4 regions of the Paraglaciecola aestuariivivens genome follow, and region 2 is predicted to be linked to each of the others. Evidence: predicted binding sites of a transcription regulator. Region 2 holds the regulator's gene; each other region holds the start of a gene.

Region 1 (4,345 bases), on a different contig from region 2:
ATTTGGCATATCTACTGGTAGCACTAACAATCCTGTTGGTTGAATACTGTGTAATTGAATGTGCCTAATAACACTATGTATTCCCGACAGAGGGCCGCACTGAGGAACTATATCTGGCACCGCATTAGGGTGTTTTGTGCCACTTACAAAAATATAATCTGTGGCTAGTTTTTTTAGCTTTAGTTGCATGTGTTCAACTAGGCTCACATTGCTTTTAGGTACTAGCAATTGAGTTTTATCGGTTCCCATACGTTGAGATAGTCCACCAGCAAGTACTATTCCTACTAACATAAGTCACACTTCAAATTAGGTTGATGGGCAACCCGCAAAGTCCGAAAATTTATCCAAGTAAGGGTTGCCAAGTTTTACCCGCCTAACATGGCCAAATGAGTTGTACCACCAGTGTAACCGTCTTGTAGCCAATGAGTGGCTTCTTTATCGGCTAATAGCTCAATTAAACGCTGTTGCAATAAATCACTGTTAGGCGTTTGTAAAAATCGTCTTATGTCTAGTCCTTGCTCTGCAAATAAACATAAATGTAATTTGCCAGTAGAAGAAATTCTTAACCTATTGCAAGTGGCACAAAAATCTTTTGAGTAAGGCATTATTAAGCCAATTTTCCCTTGATAATCAGGGTGGAAAAATTCTTGCGCTGGTCCAGCTGTTTTATCCTGTACTTGTTGGCCCCAGCCTTCTTTTAATAGCTGCTGTTTAATGGGCATGCCAGATACATGATTCTTTTCAAAAAAATTAAGGTTATCGCCAGTCTGCATCAGCTCAATTAACCTAAAGGTGATGGGCGTGGTTTTTATCCAATCTAAAAAATGTTGCAGATCATGGGCATTATATTGCTTCATGAGCACTGCATTAACCTTTACTTTTACACCTAAAGCCAAGGCTTTATGTATTCCGGATAAAATAGCTTTGAGTTTGTCGTGGCCAGTAATGGCCTTAAACATTCTAGGATCTAAACTGTCTATGCTGATATTTAATGATGTAAGCCCTGCCTCTACCCAAGTTTGAATATCGCTATCCAACTTGTATCCATTAGTAGTCATGGCAACCTGGCTCACCCCTTTTGCTTGAGCGCAAGCTTTAATAATATCGGGTAAGTCTTTGCGTAATGAAGGCTCCCCACCAGTGATCCTCACTTTGCTGGTACCAAGTGCAGCAAAGCCATTCACTAAGGTGGTGATTTCGGGCAGGGTTAAAAAGTTACGCTCTGAGTCACAGGCATAGCCTTCTGGCAGGCAATAATCACAACGAAAATTGCATACATCAGTGACAGACAGCCGCAAGTAATGGAATCGGCGTCCAAATTTATCTTCTAACATATTGAGTAACACCTTTCCAAAATGAAGCATTCTAAATTTTGAATACTTACGGGAGGCTGCTTGATTTCTCTTACAACCCTGGCGAATTAGCGTTAGCTAAATTCACGGCTAGATCACCATATCTATGATTTAGGTAAAAAAGCTCGGAGTTATTTAAACGTTGCACATGCAACAGCGTATTTGTACCACAAAATTCCAACACTGTAATGTAAAACCCTTAGGAGCCTGGATTATCTGACCAATAATAAAACGGTTGGCACACAAGTTGTAATTAATCCAATAACGCTATGCAGTTTGCTGGCATTTACACTTTACTTTAACCAGGCAAAAGACAAAGGGTTAGGCATCAATGCTAAAGGAATTCATTAATAAACATAGGCTTTGCGAAGCATTTAGCCACACTGCCAAGCAGCATTACCTGCCTTTGGCTGAAAAGTTAGCACCGCACCAAAGAAGTGCAAGGTCGCCTCTTTTTGTAGGCATCAATGGTTGCCAAGGCTCAGGGAAATCCACCCTTTCTGCTTTTATTCAAGATTATTTATCCCAACAATTTTCGTTAAAAGTGGTGGTGTTATCTTTAGACGACTTTTATCTAAGCCAAATTCAACGCAAAAATCTGGCAATTGACGTTCACCCATTATTAAGTACTAGAGGGGTACCTGGCACTCATAATATGGGCCAAGCGAAACAAGTATTAATTGCCCTTAAAAATCGCCAATCTGTGATCATTCCACGATTTAATAAAGCCACAGATAACCCTCATCATCCCGAACAGTGGACACAAATTAGCGAGCCTGTGGATTTAGTGATTTTTGAAGGTTGGTGTTGGGGGGTCGCTCCGCAAGACACTAACCAATTAATTGAACCTGTTAATGCCTTAGAGGCTGATGAAGATCCTAAAGGCTTATGGCGAAGTTACGTTAATACGCAGTTAGCTAAACATTACCAAGGGCTTTATAGCATGTTCGACCAATGGGTGATGCTAAAAGCCCCTTCGTTTGCAGATGTGTATGCTTGGCGATTAGAGCAAGAACAAAAATTATTAAGTGCCAGTAGTGCTTTAGGTAAGCAAAGCATAATGAATGCCGCACAAATTGAACGTTTTATTCAACATTATCAACGCCTCACTGAGCATGGGTTAGCGACCTTTAGTCAGCAATGTGATTACTTATTTGAACTCAATTCAGCACGAGAAATCATCTCAGCAACAGAAAGGGCTTAATATGCAATCAAGCATACTTATTTTTACTGATTTAGATGGCACCTTGCTCGATCATCAAACCTATAGCTTTGCCCCAGCAAAGCCTATGCTCGACACTTTGTTGGCCAGTAATATTCCAGTGATCCCTAACACCAGTAAAACCTTTGCTGAGTTAATTCCATTGCGTAAAACCTTATCCCTTAGTTCGCCTTTTATTGTAGAAAATGGCGCCGCGGTTTATATGCCAATAGGCTGCTTTGATGTTCAACCTAAGGATACCCATAGCCACAAAGGTTTTTGGGTAAAAGAATTTTCACCACAAAGAGCCCATTGGTTATCAGTGTTAGATGACCTGTCTCAAGACTTTGCAGGACAATTTTCACACTTCTACAACATGAGCAATGAAGACATTTGCCAAGCCACTGGTTTATCACTTAGTCAGGCAAAGCTAGCCAATCAACGCGAATACACTGAGCCAGTTTTATGGCAAGCCGATTTAGCCAATAAACAACGTTTTGTTAAAGCCCTCGAAAAATCTGGTGTGAGCCCGGTTGAGGGTGGTCGCTTTTTACATTTAACTGGCCATTGTAATAAAGGCGATGCACTGCTTTGGTTAGCCGCACAATATGCACAAAATTGGCCCCAGCATAAATTTACCACTATTGCCCTAGGCGACGGGCAAAACGACATTTCTATGTTAGAGGCGGCAGATATTGCGGTCAGGATCCGCTCCTTACATAGCCCCCTTCCAGAGTTAAGCAAAACCCACCAAGTCTTTACTAGTAACGAATGTGGGCCTGCCGGTTGGAGCGCTTGCTTAGATCACATTATTTTTAACTTTTTAAATATGGAGCCAAATTAAAATGGCAGATTTTTACCAAAATGGCATAGTTACCACTCTTCACAACCTTTCAGAGCGTCCAACTGAAGATCTAGAACAAGAGCTTTTAGCCTTCTCTGAAAAACGCCCTATGGCTTTAATTTTACCTTCACTGTATTCCGAATTAGAAGGCCAAGCCTTACCCAATATAATTAATCATATTGCAGAAGTGCCCTACTTATCGCAGATTGTAATTGGTTTAGATAGAGCCAATCTTGAGCAATATAAAAGTGCTTTAGGTTTTTTCTCTAAGCTTCCGCAAAATCACAGATTATTATGGAATGATGGCCCTCGCCTAAAAGCCCTAGATGCTAAATTAGAAGCCCAAGGGCTTGCCCCTAAAGAACTAGGTAAAGGCCGAAACGTGTGGTATTGCATGGGTTATGTATTAGCCACAGGCACGGCTGAATCTGTCGCCTTACACGATTGCGATATACTCACCTACGACAGAGGCTTATTAGCTAGGTTAATTTACCCTGTCGCCAATCCACAATTTAACTACGAATTTTGTAAAGGTTATTACGCCAGAGTTGCTGATGGCAAAATTAATGGGCGCGTATCAAGACTATTGGTCACGCCTTTAATTCGTGCATTACAAAAAGTGCTTGGGCATAACGAATATTTAGAATACATGGACAGTTTTAGGTATCCCTTAGCTGGCGAGTTTTCCTTTAGACGAGATGTATTAAACGATATTCGCATTCCCAGTGATTGGGGCCTAGAAATAGGCGTTTTGTCTGAAATGCATCGTAATTATTCGCACAATAGACTTTGCCAAGCTGATATTGCCCGAACTTATGATCACAAACATCAAGATCTATCGGCGCATAATGATCAGGGTGGGCTATCAAAAATGTCTATTGATATCACCAAAGCTTTATTTAGAAAGCTTGCCACACAAGGTGAAACCTTTACTACCGAGTCCTTTCG
Region 2 (4,345 bases):
AGGCACACTATACGAAGATCAACGGATTCAATTTGAATCTGATGTACAAATAACCAGTCTGAACGATCAAGGTTATATTCAAGTCATTAAAACACAATTTGTTGAAGTGAATTTAGCTGAAAAAACCATGTATTCAGATCAAGCTGTAGAAATTGTTGGGCCCAATTACGTCATTAACAGTAACGGCTTTACCGCAAGCTTAGAAACCCAAAGATACGAGTTATTAGACCATGTTAAAACTGTTTACCAGCCTGCTTCATCACACTAGTTTGTTGGGCTTATGCTTGTTTGCGGCCACCAGTCACGCAGGCAAAGACGACTTTAGTAAAAAGATTGAATTAGCTTCGCAATATCAAAACGCTGATGGCATTGCCAAAAAAGCCACTTACGAAGGCAATGTGGTGATCAAACAAGGTTCGTTAGAAGTTAAAGCTGACGCGTTAGAAATTGATGCTAGCAAAGGCGAAGGCAAAGAAATTTTTATTGCAACAGGCAACCCTGCAACCTATTCACAAAAACAAGAAGATGGCAGTACAGTAACCGCCAGCGCGGATAGAATTGAATATCACAGAGATAGTCGTTCACTTAGCTTAGAAGGCAATGCCCATATCACCCAAAACTCCAGCAGTGTTAAAGGCAAATCCATAAAGTTTAATATGGAATTAGAACAAATTATTGCTCAGGGCAGTGATCAAGAAAGCGGTCGGGTAATCACGACTTTTCAGCCAGTCACTAAGACGCCAGAAGCTAAAACACAGGAAAACCAACCTTAATGGCCGTTTTAAAAGCTCAACATTTGGCTAAATCTTATAAATCACGCCAGGTAGTGCGGGATGTAAGTTTAGAGGTGTCTACTGGGCAAATAGTAGGACTGCTAGGCCCTAATGGTGCGGGAAAAACCACCACATTTTATATGATTGTTGGCTTAGTGCCTTTAGATAAAGGCGATATTTTTATTGATCAACAAGCCTTAACTTTACAACCTATGCATGTGCGTGCCAGACAAGGCATAGGTTACTTACCTCAAGAAGCCTCTATTTTTAGAAAGCTGACTGTACATCAAAACTTAATGGCTATTTTACAAACGCGCAAAGAGCTTTCGACCGAACAAAGAGAGCAACAAGCTGATTCACTTTTAGACGAATTCAATATAAACCATATTCGCAATAGCTTAGGTATGAGCTTATCTGGCGGTGAGCGGCGAAGAGTTGAAATTGCCCGCGCCTTAGCTGCCGACCCAGAATTTATATTATTAGATGAACCCTTTGCGGGAGTCGATCCTATCTCGGTAAACGACATTAAAAAGATTATTCAGCACTTGCGAGATCGCGGTTTAGGTGTGTTAATTACTGACCACAATGTCAGAGAAACCCTAGACGTTTGTGAAAAAGCTTACATAGTCAGTCATGGTGAACTCATAGCTTCTGGCACTGCCGAAGAAGTTTTAAGTGATCAACGTGTAAGAGATGTATACCTAGGTGAACAATTCAGGCTATAGTTAAGCTATTCATGACTCTTAATTTACGAATTTTTATCCTTGACCTAAACTGGATTCAACCCATAATCAACTGATAGATATGAAGAAATCCAACTTAGCCAGCAAAATGTCGCAAATCAAGAGTGTAACTCGGCTGATAACAACAACAGACTAAGCATAAGAAGTAAATGAAACCCTCTTTACAGTTAAAATTTAGCCAACAACTCACTATGACTCCGCAGCTGCAACAGGCGATTAAGCTGTTGCAGTTATCAACCTTGGATTTACAAACTGAAATTCAAGAGGCCCTTGATTCTAATCCATTGTTAGAAATAGATGAGCAGCAAGACAATGCTAGTGACGAAAAAGCCCTAGAAACCAATCACAGCGCCGATGCAAAAGACGAGAGCAATTCACAAAAAGAAGTCAGCGCCGACAGCGTTGAAACCGGTGATGCCCTGCAAAATAACGATATTCCCGAAGATTTACCTCTAGACAGCACTTGGGATGAATATCTGAGTGCCTCTTCTGCGCCTTCATCTATGACCAGCGCCGGCTCAGCAGGCGATGACGACCAAGTTTTTCAGGGTGAAACCACAGACAATATTCAAGACCATTTATTATGGCAGATGCGTCTCACCCATTTTAGCGAAACAGACGCCGCCATTGCTATGGCTATTATTGACTCTATTGACGAAGCTGGTTACTTAACTATCAGTACCGAAGAAGTGCTGGCTAGCATGGATGATGAAGAAATAGAGTTAGATGAAGTAGAAGTGGTGCTCAAGCGCATTCAAATGTTTGATCCTGTTGGCTCTGGCGCTCGCAGTGCCCAAGAGTGTTTATTAATTCAACTTAAACAATTTGCTCCCGATACCCCTTGGTTAGAAGAAGCCAAGATGTTAATCACTGAATATTGCGATTTAATTGGCAGTAAAGACTACCGTACCTTAATGCGCAAAACTCGTCTAAAAGAAGACGAGTTACGCGAAGTTATGCGTTTACTGCAAAGCCTTAACCCTAGACCTGGCACAGCTATAGTCACGGGTGAATCTGAATACGTGATCCCAGATGTGTCTGTGTCTAAAAAGAATGGCCGCTGGACAGTAGAGCTTAACCCCGACAGCTTACCCAAGCTCAATGTAAACCAACAATATGCGGCTATGAGCAAGGGCTTAAAAAACGCCTCTGACAGCCAGTTTATTCGTTCGCATTTACAAGAAGCTAAGTGGTTTATAAAAAGTGTCGAAAGTCGAAACGAAACCTTATTAAAAGTGTCAAACTGCATAGTGCAACAACAAATGGGCTTTTTTGAACATGGGCCAGAAATGATGAAGCCTATGGTACTCAATGATGTGGCTGAAATGGTAGATATGCATGAGTCTACAATCAGCCGAGTAACAACCCAGAAGTATATGCACACACCTAGAGGGATTTTTGAACTAAAATATTTCTTCTCTAGTCATGTTGCCACTGAAACTGGAGGCGAATGTTCGTCTACTGCTATTCGAGCTTTAATTAAAAAGCTGGTAGCAGCCGAAAAACCAAGTAAACCATTAAGTGATAGTAAGATTGCCCAATTGTTAGCCGACCAAGGCATTAAAGTGGCACGGCGTACAATAGCAAAATATCGGGAGTCTTTAATGATCCCACCGTCAAACCAACGTAAGAGCCTACTATAGGCGGATTGAAGAAGGAGAAGGCGATATGCAAATTAACCTGACCGGTCATCATGTAGATATTACAGATTCTTTAAGAGACTACGTAGACACAAAATTTACTAAATTAGAACGACACTACGATGCCATTAACAATGTTTATGTCATTTTAAATGTAGAAAAGTTGAATCAAAAAGCCGAAGCCACATTACACCTTAGCGGCACTGAAGTTTTTGCCACATCCGAACATACCGATATGTATGCCGCCATTGATGCTTTAATCGATAAACTTGACCGACAAGTGATAAAGCACAAGGAAAAAGTTAAACGCCATTAACCCCCAACCATTAGAATCGCAATGGAAATAAAAGATATTCTGCACCCTGACTGCACTATATGTGCAGTTCAAGGTAGCAGCAAAAAGAAAGTGCTCGAATTGATTAGTCAAATTGCCAACCAGCATTTGATTGACATAGATCAAGCCACTATTTTAGCCAGTTTGATATGCCGCGAAAAAATGGGCAGTACGGGTATTGGCAATGGTATTGCGCTACCTCATGGGCGTTTACGCGATTTAGAAAAAGTGCTAGCTATAGTGGTAACCACTGAGCATGGGATTGATTTCGACGCTATAGACAATGCTCCCGTAGATGTCTTTTTTGCGATTTTAGTACCCGAAAATAAAGCCTCAGAACATTTAGGCACTTTGTCTGCCATTGCGTTTAAGCTAAATAATAAAGTGACCTTAGATAAAATGCGTAAGGCAAAAACCGATCAAGAATTATTTGAGGCTATCATTTAAATGAAATTAATCATTATTAGTGGGCGTTCTGGTTCAGGTAAATCCATTGTATTGCGCTCACTAGAAGATTTAGGTTACTACTGCGTAGACAACATCCCAGTTAATTTATTGCCAACATTAACCCATACAGTGGTAGACGAGTACGATCAGGTTGCGGTCAGCATAGACGTTCGAAACTTACCCAAAAACCCCAACGAGTTAGTGGAAATTCTTGATTACCTGCCATCGACTTGGACTATGACCATACTCTATTTAGATGCCAGCGATGACATATTAATTAAACGCTTTAGTGAAACCCGACGTTTACATCCTTTATCTAAACAAAATAAGTCACTATCTGCGGCTATCCATGCTGAAAGCCAACTTTTGGCCCCTATAGCAGAACGCGCTGATTTATACTTAGATACA
Region 3 (4,345 bases), on a different contig from region 2:
CACATGAAAGCTTCATCCCACATAAAGGCTTCGTCCCACATGAAAGCTTCATCCCACATAAAGGCTTCTTCCCATACTTCAAATTCGAAGCCTTTAATGTAGTAGTTACCATCTTCATCTTGGCGAGCTGCGCCCATGTAGTGTTGTTCACCACTTAAGTCGGCAGTGATATCCATGCCATTGTTGGCACAACCAGAGCGGGTTGAATACACAGCGTCTACCGCATTAATACTGCCCGACCCTTGCTGGAAAGGACTATAAGCAAGTTTGCCATTAAATTGAGCCATAGTAGTGCTGCTCATTAAGCGACATTTTACGTCATTGGCAGACAAGCTTGGGTCGTTTTGCAACATTAACGCCACCACACCACTTACCACACCAGAGGCTTGTGAAGTACCCGACATAATAAAGCGATCATTACCTATCATGTATTGAGGGAACTTGTTAGGTACGTACATGTCTTTGCTGGCCAAGCTAAACATGTGGCCACCAGGCGCAACTAAGTCAGGCTTGATAAAGGCTTCATGAGTAGGACCTTGTGACGAGAATGAAAGCAAAGTATCGTCATTTGGGTTGTCTTGGGTATAGTTGTCGCTTATGGCTCCTACGCTTATTACGTAAGGTACGTTAGCTGGTACACCTATAGTCATAGCGCTTGGACCAGTGTTACCCGCAGAGGTAACTACTACCACATCTTTTTGCCATAGCTGCATCACAGCTTGGTTAATAGGATCTGCCCAATAGTTGGAACGAGGCGGCGCACCAAAAGATAGGTTAACCACGCGAATGTTATGCTTTTCGTGGTTGTCGGCAATATATTGTAAACCACGTAGGGCATCTAAATAAGTGCTGTGTCCATCTTCATAAAATGCTTTGATCACCACTAAGTTAACATCTGGTGCCACACCTTGGTAAAAATCGTGTTTTTTACCGTTAATAATAGCGCGCTCACTATTGGCAATAATGCCAGTAATATGGGTACCGTGGCTATTTTCATCGGTCATTTTATTGGGTTTTACTTCAGCATCGTTAATCGCATCATAAGCGGCGACAATGCGCTTTTTGTTATGAGTATCTTTTTTCAGAGCCTTATGTTTAGCCCAAGCTCCACTGTCGATAACAGCAACAGTCACATCTTGCCCAGTGATCCCTTGCTGATGTAACTCATCTGCCCCTATGTTGTTCACATAATAGCTGTTGCTGTCGTTAACATTGGCTTGGGTGTCGTAGCCTTTAACCAGATCGCGTTTACAGTTTTCTTCAAACTGTACATTCATTGAAAAATCGCCTTGCTGGAACTTGTCAGCTTTATAGCGAGTAAAAGAAAGCTCTACTTCAGCGCTATCAAAGGCATTAATTTTTGCGTGTCTTAGCAAGTCTTCTTTTTCAAGGGTTAACTCGCCATCTTGACGTCCAAATAAGCTCCAGAATACTGTTCGGCCGTCAAACTTAACAGTAGTCACTTGGCCTAACTCTTCTGGCCAAGAAAAGGTCATTTTTTTGGTGTTAGCGCGACTATCTCTGGCGTTGTATAGGTTCCAACGGATTTTGTTGCCCGTTAATTCAACTACGTGGCTACCGTAGACTAAACAATGATCTAACGCACTAGAAGTAAAGACAGCTTCGTTTTTAGTTACGGTAATTATGCCTGGTAACTTCTGCAAAATTTGCAGTTGCAAGTCTGAAACACGGATCCCAATACCGTTAATAAGAGGTAAGTTATGTGTAACTTCGCCACCAATTTTGTCAATTAGTTGCTTAAGCAGCTCTACATCACTACCTTGGATCAAAACTTCGTTGTTAAGTCTAATTAAACTATCTAATAGAGGTAGTCTGGGTAACCCTAAGCTAGAGGTTAACTCTTGTACATCTAAGGTAGTCACAACTTGTTCGAGATTAAGATCTTGAATTCCTTTGTCACCTGCAAAGGCAGGAAAAGCAGAGATGCTTAATGCCGCCGCTATAATAGCGAGTTTGTTATTACAGATTTTAACTTTCACTATACTATTCCTTTATGTTTCAAACGCAGTCTTGAGTAAAAACGCTTTTACTTGTTTATCGCTCTCCAATAAGGCAATACTTATGCCATATTTTAACTTGTTGTTTTTAAATGATTATTTGTCCGTTTGAAATATTTGAATGGTTTGGTTTGAAATATTTGAATGGTTATTTTGAAGGTGTTTTATGGGGTGGTTGCAGTCAATTTTTTCATTGGCGCTGGGAGGTTGAACTGTTGGTTGGTTAAAGGCTTTTACTCATAGGGCAAAGATTATCGCTTGGCTTTAATCAGGATGTTTCTAGGGCTATGCTGGGGCGAACAAAAGGTTCCAATTTCAACTTGGTACTGATGTTCTTGCAAATATAAGGCTCGGTCTAAACACAACCATACTTCTGTTGGGCGTCTAAACGCAAAGCGTACTAAATCTAACGCAGATACTTGCTGAAACTTTTTTTCTGCCAAAGCAAGGTAGTGTGCCCAATCAAGTTGTTTAGGTAAGTTAAGCTGTTTTAGTTCAGCGCAATGTCGACAAAAGTCGGCAAAGCTGGCCTTTGCCCATTGGTTACTTAACGATGGCACAGCTAAGTAAGTATCAGATTGGCGTACTTCACGCTGCAAATAATCAAAGCCTAATCGCATAATCTGCAGCTTTTTGCGCTGGCTCTGCACAGTTGCACCAGCCGTGGCTGTTTGCATTACAGCTGTGTGTAATCCTTGTTTGGTTAAAACTAAATCATGTTGACGGCCAAGTTTAGATAAAGGTGAGTAGAGGTCGTCGCTGCGTTTATGATAACAACATGGGGCTAAACTAAGATTGGCAGGCTGCTTTTTAGCTACTTGATGCAAAAGTTGTTCGTGCAATTCACCGCAGGCATGCAAAGCCACTACATGTTGCTTAGTTTGTAAAAACTCTGCAGCTGAGGATTGCATGACATCCACTAAGTGCGAACTAAGCTTAAGCTGGTTTTGTTTAGCATATTGGTTTGCTTGCTCAACTAAATGACTATCCCACTCTAAGGCGGTGAGTTGTTGCTTAAAGGCGCGCGTTAGATAAAAACCTAAATGTGACTTGCCGGCACACCATTCTAAGGTGGGTTGATAGGGCTTACTCAATTTACTGGCAAAATCTTGTACTTGTTGTTGTTTTCTTCCTGGCATACCACTTAGCTGGCGCGGCGAAAGTGTAATCTGATGTCGTGAACTAAAGCGCTCAACGGCTGATAACTGATGGATTTTATCCAGATCAGCAATATAGCGATTTAGAAAACTGATTAAGGCTGTATCGTCATTGGCTAGTTCATCAATTTGTGGCCAAGTTAATTTAAATAATTCAGTGGCTAAGGCTTTATTTTGTGTCAGCCAAGGCAGGTTTAAGTCAAAAAATGCGACGCCTCGCCAATAGTGTTGATTGGCGGTAAGGGCCGCACTTAACTGGCTAAACTGTTGGGCTAATGGCTGGTACATACAAACTTGGTTAATAAGGGAAGGAAACTAAATTTACACACAGTAAAAAAGCGTGTTGCAACTCGAAAAGTTAGCAACACGCTTAGCAGCTTATTTACTGATTTTTTTGTATTTTAATCTATGCGGCTCGACTACATCTGTACCATAGGTGGCTTTTAGCCAAGCGGCATATTCAGTGTAGTTACCATCAAAGAAATTAATTTTACCTTCGTCACGATAGTCCATAATGTGCGTGGCTATGCGATCTAAGAACCATCTGTCGTGCGAAATTACCATGGCGCAACCCGGAAATTCTAACAAGGCGTTTTCTAGGGCGCGCAGGGTTTCTACATCAAGATCATTGGTCGGCTCATCCAGCAATAACACGTTGCCGCCAGCTTTTAACAATTTAGCTAGATGTACACGGTTGCGTTCACCACCAGATAAATCTTTAATAAATTTCTGTTGGTCTGTGCCTTTAAAATTAAACCTGCTGCAATAGGCGCGGCTATTTAATTCAAAATTGCCAATGCGAGTAATATCTGAATCGTCAGATATTTCTTTGTAAACCGTATTATTGCCATCCATGTGATCGCGGAACTGATCAACACTGGCTAATTGTACTGTGTTGCCTAATTCAATTTGGCCTGCATCAGGTTGTTCATCACCACTTAGCATTCTAAATAAAGTTGATTTACCTGCGCCATTTGGCCCGATAATTCCCACTATGGCACCCTTAGGCATGCTAAACGAAAGATCATCAATTAATAAACGATCGCCGTATGACTTTTTCAAGTTTTTAACTTCTATGACTTTATCCCCAAGACGCTCACCAGGTGGAATAAATAACTCGTTGGTTTCGTTGCGTTTTTGGTAGTCACCCGTGCTCATTTCTTCAAATCT
Region 4 (4,345 bases), on a different contig from region 2:
CCGTTGTCAGTACCGTTTGCTAACGTCATGGTTAAAGGAGTACCTGCTGTATAAGTGGTACAAACATCCCCATCAGTACCTGCATTGTCGTGTACAACTCCACAGCCAGTCGGGGTAAAAGTAAAGTCACCGGATTGAGTAAGTGAGCTTAATGTAAGTGAAACATCCAACCCGCCCACACCTTCAATACTGTAGATACCGGGAGTGGCAACAGTTGTGCCTGAACCTATACAACTTGAGCCGGTAATTACACCAAAGCCAGAAACGGTAATATTATCATCTGCTAATACTGTTGCACCTGCAGGTGATGTCGCACTCATCGCACATGTACCATTAGCATCAGTGGTAATATTTTCACCAAAATCTAAGGGTTGTACTGTATCAATGGTTACATCACTTAATGTATTAACAGTGACTGAGAAGGTATCAGCATACGAATTAGAAGCGCACAGTGCTCCCAATACAACAGCCCCGATTTGAAGCGCCAGTTTTGTTTTATTTGGTTGCATAGCAACACTCCTAGTTATCAAGTTATGTTTTATGACTAGACGGTAAACTATCTGTTTACATCAATCAATTAACGGTTTGACTGCTAATGTATAGTTTTCTATAAGGTGGTATAAAGCACTATACGCCAACAAAATGCTCTTCCTTTAGCACCAATAATCCCTGTATTTTTTCTATCAATTTTTGTTTATCGTTAGTAAACAACTGCTATTTAAAAACCTGATAAAATTAATTTAGCTAACTTTTTAAAAGCTTATAAAAATTGACTTACATCTATGTATCGACAACTAATCAGTTAAATTAAGTTTTTTTTTAAAAAATCTTTTAACAACAGATATTAATTAGTGGATACAACAAATTTATCGGCAGAAAAAATCAATAAGTTAGGGTGAATTGGTTAGATCAAAGCAGCTAAAAGATGACTCGGCAGTAGTTTTGTTCCAGACGCTATAACTTTACCACTTTTCAGCTCTAGCACTCTAGCGTTTAATGCTAACCCATTGCTTCTTGGTGAAATATTGCCAATCAAAACGTAAGACACATTAAATTTATTCATTACTTTTTGCTGCTCATTGGAAAATTCAATTTGTTTTGAACCGGCCTGTTGAAAATATTCAGCCAGACTTGAATCTGCGGTGATGATTCCAAAGTCGGTAAGATCGTTTTGCATTCCAAAGGCTAAATCATTTTCTAATTGGGAAAAGTCAGCTGTATTGCTACCACTATAAGCAAAGGGCAAAACGATTATACTGCCAGTTAAGGACAGGCCTGACATGTTGGACTTAAGTTCTAGTGCCAGCTGTTTGGTATAATCATTAATTTGTACAAAATGTTGAGCACTTCCTGCTGGAGACAAATCCACCTGTTGAGTGTTCTGCCTTTTTAAAGGTTCATCAACACAGGCACTAAAGTTACCTTCATCATCAGCACAGATTCGACCGCTGGTTTCAAACTCAAACATTGAGCAAGCACTATTGACTAATATGACGATTAACATCAATCCAAATTTTGAAACGGATGCCATAAATAAACCCTACTAATAAAAAATCTGATTTTATCAAAGCAAAATGTAAGCCAATTAGAATCAATAGGCACATACCCAAAATCAGTTTTAAATACAGTCAAACTAAGCAAAATGTGGCAAGCTATTGCCATGTAATCTAACAAATGAGGAGGTGAATTTCCTTCATATTAAAAATTGACTGACTAGGGGCAAACTCGTTAAGGTTAGTTTTTATTTTTTAAGGACAAGTTGAGTTGTTGAAGCGCCTGATATTAGTAATTAGTCTTTTTATCTTAGTAGGTTGCAGTGGTCGTTCGGCAAACCAAGCGCCCTTATCTCAGGCTGAGAAAAATCTATCTGCAACAGATACCACACTGTCACACATTCAAGCTTATCTATTAATTGGCAATACAACTAAAGCAGAGCAATTACTTAATCAATTAGACAGCACACAATTACCCCCTAAGGCTAAGGTGCTGTTAGCCGAGTTGCATGCGGCTAAAGGCAATAGCGTAGAGGCGCAGCAAAGCTTTTTATCTGCCATTGCCGACATGCAGGCCAATCAAGCTTGGGCAAACACCCAAGTACCAGTAAATTTATTAGATTATTTTTGTGATGAGAAAAAATGGCCTGCATTAGAAGGTTATGCCAAAACTATTGTTGCAGATATCAGCAATGCTTCTGATAGCCTTAATGAAAATCAACCAATTAAACAAAAGGTATTAACTCAAATAGGCTTATGCTTTTTTAGCCAGCAAAAGTGGCAACAAACTAGTACTTGGTTAAACCAGTTGGAACTGAGTTCTGAGGTTGACCCTTTAGTATACTTGGCCTTAGCGAGAGCCAGCATAGAACAACAAGATCTAGTCAAAGCACAACAACTTATTTCTCACTATCAGCAATATAAAAAGAAAGTCGATGCCCCTAGCCTTTGGGCAGCAATAGAGGTGCATTTAGCCTTGGGCCAGCAAGAGCAAGCTAAAGCTTTGGGCGAAACCTTGCGAAGTTTGTTTCACTACAATGAATATAGTCGTCAATACATTCTGTTAACTAAAAGAGGGATGCTTGATAGGCCCACCAGCAACTCAAGTCAAACACTACCGCCCGAAGCGCAACAAGAGCCTAGTGCCACTGACGCTGTATCAGCATCTACACCTGCACTGCCTTTTAATACGGTTCATACCATTCAAAAAGGCGAAACCTTGTACCGTTTATCTAAACTTTATGGTTTAACTACCGCTGAGCTACAGGCTTGGAACCCAGAGTTAGACGTAAACGATATTCCTATTGGCACCCAAATTCGAGTAGTACCTAATCGCTAAGGATTAGGCTTATTGCTATTGTGGTACACCACTGTGGAAGCGAAATTCAGAGTCTGGGCTAAGGATCAGTTTGGCTTCTTTTTGTTTAAATAGCTCTACCCTATCTTCTATAGGTTGAGCGGAAATTGTTTTAGCTAAACTTAAATAGTCTTCAAAATGTCTGGCTTCACTTCTTAACAATGAAATATAAAAAGCCTGAAGCTCTGCGTCTAAATATGGGGCTAATTTGGCAAACCTTTCGCAAGATCGTGCTTCTATATACGCGCCACAAATTAAGGTATCGGTTAATTTTGCGGGTTCGTGGGTGCGAACATGCTTCATTAACCCCCTAGCATACCGCGATGCGGTAAGGTTGTTGTAAACTATGCTTCTGTTTTGCATGATTTGCCAAACTTGCTGAAAATGATGTAACTCTTCTTTAATTAGCATCACCATTTTACTGATCAGCTCGTCACCGTGTTCAAAATCAGATTTACTGATCAGCTTTTTAGATAAGCTTTGTTGTTGGCTAAAATCCCCCTCGCCTATTTTACGATAGACAAAATCTTCATAGGGCTTCAACCAGGCTAATAAGGCTTCGCCACTTGGCTGGTCAACGGCATAACGGCGTAATAGCAGCATGGCAGTTTGTGCGGCTTTTAATTCACAATTTGCATGGTCTACTAGCAAGTTTGCCAGATTCTCTGGCTTAATAGCCTTATCTATCCAACTTTGAGGGGTTGAGCATTGAAGGAATTGGTTGATTGGGGTTAATAAGTTGTCCAAGGGTTAGTTCTCTGTACACTACTTTTATTTAAAAACACTATAATATGGCCTCCAGCTCCTTGGTAGATAAATTACAGAAGCGTATCTGTCAACTCTACTGATTCATACTATTCAAGGCAAATGATTTAAAGAATATAGAATTTACATCAATTTGCGGTTCTTCGAGAATGCTCAGAAGTGATGCTAATTACTTCAATTTGATTGTGCATTAGGCTCTTTTATAAAAGCCAGCAAACGGCAGAATAAACTACCGTAGCTGGCATTAATTAATAATTAAGGAGTAAACTCCAGAACAGCTCCACTAAGATCATTCGGATTACCAGCGTTAAACAATTCATATTGGGTACCGCTAGAGAATAAACTCCCCAAAACGCTGAGGTCACTTCCACCAGGATCTGCTACTCCCCCACCTTGTGTACTGCCTACCAGCCCATCAACAGCAGAAATGACACCATATTCAATGGTATAGCTGCCATCATCGCGAAGTGTCAGCTTAAAGCTATTCGCACCTGTATTAGGAAATTCAGGCACGTTATCATACACCAGTATGAAACTACCGGCCTCCAGCGCATAGCTGACGTTGCCACCATTATTTGGCGACAGGTCATCCCACAAAGGCGCAATTCGCGGTTGATTGTTAAGCAGTTCAGCTATACTTTCACTCCAATCCAAATCCTCGGAACCAAAAGTCACATTACCATTTGAGTTTACAAAGGCACTGGAATAATCAACACCGTTAAAGGGAAAG

The links. The regulator sigma-54, encoded in region 2, starts transcription at its own class of promoters, with help from an activator protein. The targets are predictions, from matches to a motif close to GTTGGCACGNNNNTNGNNT.
Region 1: a site for sigma-54 is predicted at 1,587-1,605, ahead of ACVCDT_RS06485 (kinase). Genes of this name have one in related genera too.
Region 3: a site for sigma-54 is predicted at 2,072-2,090, ahead of ACVCDT_RS10010 (S8 family peptidase). Genes of this name have one in related genera too.
Region 4: a site for sigma-54 is predicted at 1,568-1,586, ahead of ACVCDT_RS08575 (FlgO family outer membrane protein). Genes of this name have one in related genera too.

Annotation. Positions count from the first base shown of each region.
Region 1 covers NZ_JBRKBA010000003.1:318,670-323,014, forward strand. Annotated here, with positions in the region: gene ACVCDT_RS06475 (molybdenum cofactor guanylyltransferase) at 1-291, opposite strand, end outside; gene moaA (GTP 3',8-cyclase MoaA) at 366-1,334, opposite strand; molybdenum cofactor riboswitch at 1,328-1,495, opposite strand; gene ACVCDT_RS06485 (kinase) at 1,684-2,556, shown strand; gene ACVCDT_RS06490 (HAD-IIB family hydrolase) at 2,558-3,397, shown strand; gene ACVCDT_RS06495 (glycosyltransferase family protein) at 3,399-4,345, shown strand, end outside.
Region 2 covers NZ_JBRKBA010000008.1:16,513-20,857, forward strand. Annotated here, with positions in the region: gene lptC (LPS export ABC transporter periplasmic protein LptC) at 1-268, shown strand, start outside; gene lptA (lipopolysaccharide transport periplasmic protein LptA) at 231-773, shown strand; gene lptB (LPS export ABC transporter ATP-binding protein) at 773-1,498, shown strand; gene ACVCDT_RS12445 (RNA polymerase factor sigma-54) at 1,666-3,159, shown strand; gene hpf (ribosome hibernation promoting factor) at 3,185-3,472, shown strand; gene ptsN (PTS IIA-like nitrogen regulatory protein PtsN) at 3,494-3,937, shown strand; gene rapZ (RNase adapter RapZ) at 3,938-4,345, shown strand, end outside.
Region 3 covers NZ_JBRKBA010000005.1:306,223-310,567, forward strand. Annotated here, with positions in the region: gene ACVCDT_RS10010 (S8 family peptidase) at 1-2,000, opposite strand, end outside; gene ACVCDT_RS10015 (methyltransferase) at 2,270-3,463, opposite strand; gene ettA (energy-dependent translational throttle protein EttA) at 3,554-4,345, opposite strand, start outside.
Region 4 covers NZ_JBRKBA010000004.1:360,574-364,918, reverse strand. Annotated here, with positions in the region: gene ACVCDT_RS08580 (hypothetical protein) at 1-509, opposite strand, end outside; gene ACVCDT_RS08575 (FlgO family outer membrane protein) at 905-1,468, opposite strand; gene ACVCDT_RS08570 (LysM peptidoglycan-binding domain-containing protein) at 1,768-2,832, shown strand; gene miaE (tRNA isopentenyl-2-thiomethyl-A-37 hydroxylase MiaE) at 2,848-3,597, opposite strand; gene ACVCDT_RS08560 (NIDO-like domain-containing protein) at 3,871-4,345, opposite strand, start outside.